2 regions of the Eionea flava genome follow, and region 1 is predicted to be linked to the other one. Evidence: predicted binding sites of a transcription regulator. Region 1 holds the regulator's gene; the other holds the start of a gene.
The links. The regulator FNR, encoded in region 1, switches genes on or off when oxygen is low (the NO sensors DNR and NnrR bind a similar motif). The targets are predictions, from matches to a motif close to TTGATNNNNATCAA.
Positions count from the first base shown of each region.

Region 2: the regulator FNR is predicted to act here: its motif matches at 1,703-1,716, upstream of ccoN (cytochrome-c oxidase, cbb3-type subunit I).

Region 1 covers NZ_AP036018.1:756,191-759,548, reverse strand. The annotation lists gene ACZ5O6_RS03475 (DNA-3-methyladenine glycosylase 2 family protein) at 1-191, shown strand, start outside; gene ACZ5O6_RS03470 (DMT family transporter) at 215-1,108, opposite strand; gene fnr (fumarate/nitrate reduction transcriptional regulator Fnr) at 1,443-2,168, shown strand; gene ACZ5O6_RS03460 (DUF3149 domain-containing protein) at 2,204-2,371, opposite strand; gene ACZ5O6_RS03455 (protein tyrosine phosphatase family protein) at 2,605-2,928, opposite strand; gene ACZ5O6_RS03450 (patatin-like phospholipase family protein) at 2,964-3,358, opposite strand, start outside.
Region 2 covers NZ_AP036018.1:2,066,033-2,069,390, forward strand. The annotation lists gene ccoO (cytochrome-c oxidase, cbb3-type subunit II) at 1-93, opposite strand, end outside; gene ccoN (cytochrome-c oxidase, cbb3-type subunit I) at 106-1,557, opposite strand; gene ACZ5O6_RS09025 (argininosuccinate synthase) at 2,001-3,221, opposite strand.

The DNA.
Region 1 (3,358 bases):
CACTAAAAGGCATTGGCCCATGGACCATCAATTATGCGAAGCTTCGCGGCCAAAGTAATCCTGATATTTTTTTAGGCGGCGACCTCGGTATTAAAAAGGCACTAGCGCTCACTGATCCGCCGATAAATACTGATAAAGCTGCACCATGGCGTAGCTACCTAACCATGCACCTATGGAATAGCCTGTATTAGGCTTACTATTGAAAAAATATTTATTAAAGCACGCGTCGTGCCATCACCAGTAGCACACCACCAAGCACCAAAAACGATGAAAAAGCTAACGCTATCGTTAAGCTTTCTTGCACAAATAACACGCCACCGATTGCGGCAACAATAGGCACTAACAACTGGACGATTGCCGCTTGAGTCGAGGCTAGAAAAGGTAATACGGCATACCAAATCGCATAGCCTAGCCCTGAGGTAATCGCGCCAGATACTACGGCATAAATAACACCTTGGCTTGATACTACCGGTGCATAAAGAAAAAATAAGGGCAGCACAAGAAGGAGTAAAGGCAAGGTGCGCAGAAAATTAGCGGCGGTATTCGCAATAGCTTGATCGGACGAAGCGCCGGCTACACTATACAAGCCCCATGCAATACCCGACACTAACATCATTGCGCCCCCCAGCCAAAAGGGCAGGACATGAATCTCATGAGCTGAGTTTATATTCGCAGCCGGCCATAATAAATACACAATACCCAACACGGCCATTAATATACCCATCCACTCGATCAATGCGAGCTTTCGGCCTTTAATGAGATCGCAGCCAATCATCGTTATCTGCACAGCACCAAATAAAATGAGTGCGCCCATACCGGTATCGAGTACTGTGTAAGCGATAGAAAATAGCAAAGCATAGATCAGCAAACAAACCGCCGCCCACCAACTTCCCCCCATACGGCAATTAAAGGCTTGTTTGATATTTCGTAGACCACGAGACAGTATAAACAAAAAACACAACGTTATCGCGCCAGATAATAAACGTAAAATGGTAAAGCTCACTGGATCACTCACGCCATCTGCCAGTGCAAGACGGCAAAGTACAGAATTACCCGCAAAAGCGAGCAAGGCTAAAAAAATGATGAAGGCTTTACGATGTATGGGCATAACTGGGGGTATCAATAGCGGTGTAAAAAATTACCTTTTTATTCATAGGGAGGCCAGAAACTCATAATATGTTTGGAGTGTGACCACAAGTCGAAAAAATAGTTTATTATGAGATCTTTGCACGGAAGATGATTTTGCTCTCAGGCACCAAAAGTAGGCGCTTTTAAGCGAGGCAAAAATGCACGGAGAGAGGGAGTTTATGTATGATAAATGACCGACTGAGTACATTTTTCCTCGGTACCCCCTTGTGGGGTAAACGCCGCATGAGAGTGAAATGGCTTTCGTGCAAAGGTCTCATTATAGAAGAATAGACAGAGAGATCACTACGCACCTTATGACATGCTCACACAATACGAATATTTCCTGTAGTGATTGCCGATTATCGACGGTGTGCCTGCCTCTAGGGTTAACGCCTGCACAAATGGTACAAGTCGACGATCTTATCCAACATCGACCACTACTCCAAAAAAAATCTTATTTGTACCACGCAGGTGACGCTTTTGAACATCTATATGTTGTACGCTCAGGTTGTGTAAAAACAGTTATGGGAACAGAGTCGGGCGAAGAAAAAATAACCGGGTTTTATTTATCAGGTGATATTGTGGGTATTGAAGGCATAAGTGACCAGCGTTATCACAGCTCAGCCGTCGCTCTTGATACTAGCAGTCTGTGTAAAATTCCGTTTACCGAAATAGAGCAGCTAGCGACTACCGTGCACGATTTGCAGCGTCACATGTTTACTATTATGAGCAAGGAAATTGTCACCGATCAACATGCCATGATGATTATGAATAAAAAAAAGGCCGACGCACGTATCGCAGCCTTTTTACTGAGCTTATCAGGGCGCTTTCAGCGTCAACATCAATCACCCTTTCAGTGGATTTTACCCATGTCACGCGGGGAACTGGGTAATTATCTCGGACTAACCATTGAAACGGTGAGTCGAGTATTCACCAAACTCCAAAAAGCTAATATTATTAGTATTAATAAGCGCGAACTTGAGATCACTTCATTGAAAGAGTTACAGCATATTGCTGATCTTTCTACGAACGATAATTAATCAAGCGAATAAGGCGATTCTATCAATCCGGCCATTCAGCTAAAGGAGGGATGATCTGCACCCTTGATGTTATCTTTGCGCTGACCATCGCTTTTTTCATCCATCGATATATGCTTTTTCGCATAACGATAAATATAAACCATCATCCCAATAATTAATGCGATAACCAACAAACTCATCATAATTACGCCATCAATATACATTACTATCTCCTCGTCGTTTATCACGGTGTTGACAGAAAAGTGAAACCCAATAGAGCCACATCGCTTATTGAGTTTCTTATGATGTAATAATAACGAGAAACCTCTCCTAAAGATTTGATTGAAATCAAACGAAGAGACACTAGTAAAGAAGGGTATCGATTGAACGGAGCTAACACCCACTCGCCAATTGTTGATGCGCTCCTACCAATAAAACAAATTATGTTTGGCAGTACTTAGACTTGCTTAGCAACATTCCATAATTGTGTACAACGGTTACCTGTACGGCAGTAGGCGTGAATGCGCTTGCCGGTATCCATTAAATCTACAAATGCGCTGACATGCTCAGGTTGCAATTGCCCTCCTGCAAACGGAATATTTTCGACCTGCAAACCCTGTTTTTTAGCTTCTGCCTCAATAATATGAAAATCGGTTTGATCTGGCGATTCCTTATCTGGCCTATTACAAACCAGAATTTCTACGCCTTCAGCGGCTAATGCTGGCAAATCATCTATTATTAGCTGCCCAGAAACTGACACCTGATTATCTAATACCATCATATAAAAAACCTCGTTATGCTTTGTTCGCTATTAACTTACAATTTAAGAAACTGTTTAATTTTACTCTTCAAAACTAAATGAAGAACCACTTTGCGCACAAAATAATTAAGCCCAACACTCTTCATGACTAGCTGACTTCTTGCCGCTAAACGCTGATACAACTTTTGGCGTGTTTCTTTTGCCACATCATCCATTGTTGCATTACGTAACGCAGCCATTTCATTGAGCTTCGTTTCTATTTCTGTCACATCTAAAGGTTCAATCGCTAATGGCAGTTGGTGTGCATCACCAGCTTTGACGCTAGCAATAATCTGATTAATCAATTGACGTGCTTTTAGGCGACCTACCCAGTAATCGTGAATACGAAAACGGACATCTAAGAATCCAAAAAAAGCCGCGATAGGTGCACTCGCTAACTCATCAGGTTCTG
Region 2 (3,358 bases), 1.3 Mb from region 1:
CACGATCTCAACTAAGCCACCAAAGCTAATCGCGATGATAACGAAGAACAACATCAAACCGATGTTCTTTTCTACAATGTCATGATTCTTCACTGTATGATCCTCTTATGCGGCTTGAGTAGATGATGGTGAAATGCTGACGTCTTCAGGTTCTGCGTCACGAACGGTACGGTATGTGTTGTAGGCCATCACTAACATGCCTGACAAGAACAATGCACCACCAATCACCCTTACGATATACCCACCTTGGCTTGCCTGTACGGATTCAATAAAGCTATACGTTAGCGAACCGTCAGCGTTGAATGCACGCCACATAAGGCCTTGCGTAATACCATTAACCCACATCGCGGCGATGTATAGCACCGTACCCGATGTTGCCAGCCAAAAATGTACATTAATTAAATTAACGCGCCACATGGCTTTCTTTCCAAACAAAATAGGAATGAGGTGATAAAGCGAGCCAATAGAAATCATGGCTACCCAGCCCAGTGCACCTGAATGCACATGACCAATAGTCCAATCAGTATTGTGGGACAAGGCATTCACAGTTTTAATCGCCATCATCGGGCCTTCAAACGTCGACATACCATAGAACGACAACGACACTACAAGAAAACGTAAAGTCGGATCAGTACGCAATTTATGCCATGCGCCGGATAAGGTCATAATACCGTTGATCATGCCGCCCCAGCTTGGCGCGAGCAAGATCAATGACATGACCATACCGAGACTTTGTGCCCAATCGGGCAAAGCGGAATAATGTAGATGGTGCGAACCTGCCCAGATATAAAGGGAGATAAGCGCCCAGAAATGAACGATTGATAATTGATAAGAATAAACCGGGCGACCTGCTTGCTTAGGTACGAAGTAATACATCATCCCCAAAAAGCCTGCCGTTAAGAAGAAACCTACCGCATTATGCCCATACCACCATTGGATCATAGCGTCGGCTGCACCGGCATACGCAGAGTATGACTTGGTCAGCGATACAGGAATCGCTGCGCTATTCACGATATGCAATACCGCTACCGTTAAAATAAACCCACCAAAAAACCAGTTAGCCACGTAAATGTGGGAAGTTTTTCGCTTCATAATCGTACCGAAAAACACAACGGCATAGGACACCCATACCAAGGCAATCAGAATATCAATAGGCCACTCTAGTTCGGCGTATTCTTTACTTGAGGTATAGCCCATTGGCAAAGTAATGGCAGCTAAAACAATAACCGCTTGCCAACCCCAAAAGGTAAATGGAATTAACCACCCACCAAAAAGCTTGGTTTGACAGGTACGCTGCACCACGTAATAAGACGTTGCAAATAACGCACAACCTCCAAAGGCAAAAATAACAGCGTTTGTATGCAAAGGGCGTAAACGGCCGAAGTGCGTGTATGGCTGAAATATATCGTTTAAACCGGGCCAAACGAGCTGAGAAGCGAGTAACACCCCGATTCCCATTCCAACGATGCCCCATACAATAGCCATAATCGAGAACTGACGAACAATATGGTAGTTGTAAACGGAACTCGCGTTAGCCGCTGCGATCTGATTACTCATAGAAACTTTCCTAAGTGATTAACCTAATTAGTTAGCCTAGGTGGCTAGAAAGCAAACATCAAAACTGTAAACGGCCAGCACACGCTGCGCCCAAAAGGCGAAGTGCTGGAGGACGTTACAGTGTCATAAGGTGTACAACACCTTTTTGATTAGGATCAAAAAAGGTGATTATCGTTACCCACTCGACAAACCAACACGATTCGCCCATTGATTATAGATCAGACACCATATTTTGCAGCAATACTTGCATTAACATACGCTTCTATAACAATAGAAAAAGTAGTTAACACAAGTAGTGCTAGTCATTACCGAGAAGGCTCCCGGCACACTGGGTAGAGATGATTATCGTCTACCGTTGTTTTATCTCTTCAGGGTAGTGTTTTAAAACCTGAATTTGTCCCGCTTCCGACCAAAAAAGCGGTACATTGAGAAACGCGGGAATTCTACAACAATTTTCTACCTTTGTTGGCAGCAATTCGCAGTCTGAGTGCATTTAATTTGATAAAGCCCGCCGCATCTTTTTGATCATACGCACCGGCATCATCTTCAAAGGTTGCAATGCTTTCATCAAATAGGGTATTTTCTGAACGACGACCAACGGCACTGACTGCCCCTTTATACAACTTAACGCGCACATCACCATTGACCACTTTTTGTGATTCATCGATCATCACCTGGTACATCTCACGCTCAGGGCTCCACCAGTAACCGTTATAGATTAGCTCAGCATATTTAGGCATCAATTCATCTTTTAAATGCGCGACTTCACGATCAAGCGTAATAGACTCTATGGCACGGTGAGCCTTCATCATAATAGTACCGCCTGGGGTTTCATAACAGCCGCGAGACTTCATACCCACATAACGATTTTCTACAATATCGAGTCGACCAACGCCATGAGCACCACCGATTTTATTCAGTGTTTCCAATACCGTTGCTGGTGACATCTCTTCACCATCAATGGCAACAATATCGCCTTGCTCATAACGTAATTCCAAATAAACTGCTTCATCCGGTGCATTTTCAGGCGATACACTCCAACGCCACATATCTTCTTCAGCTTCTGCCCATGGATCTTCTAACATCCCACCTTCGTAAGAAATGTGCAGTAAATTTGCATCCATTGAATAGGGAGATTTTTTCTTACTACTAGAATAATCGACAGGAATATCGTGTTTAGCACAGTAGTCCATCAGCGTCTCGCGCGAGGTAAGATCCCATTCACGCCAAGGGGCAATGACTTCCACGCCCGGCTTCAACGCATAAGCACCTAGCTCAAATCGCACTTGATCGTTACCCTTACCCGTTGCCCCATGAGAAATGGCATCGGCTCCGGTCTCGTTGGCAATCTCAATCATACGCTTAGCAATCAATGGACGCGCAATAGACGTACCTAATAAATACTCGCCCTCATAAATCGCATTAGCGCGAAACATAGGAAAAACATAATCACGCACAAATTCTTCACGTAAATCATCAATATAAATTTCTTTCACGCCTAAGGCTTCTGCTTTTGCTCTGGCGGGCTCAACCTCTTCGCCTTGTCCCAGGTCTGCGGTAAACGTCACGACTTCACATTCATAAGTCTCTTGCAACCAACGCACGATAACTGAAGTATCTAATCCGCCTGAATAAGCCAAAACTACTTTTTTAATAGAAGACATGAATCTCTCCTGAAGACTACACAATAAATGAATGAACGGCTTACAGCATAGGGATAGTATGTTGGCCGCCAAATATAGGGTGGGCTTATGTGCCCAACAGGGCGCGGATTGTAACAGAAAATAGTGAATGGTGAGAA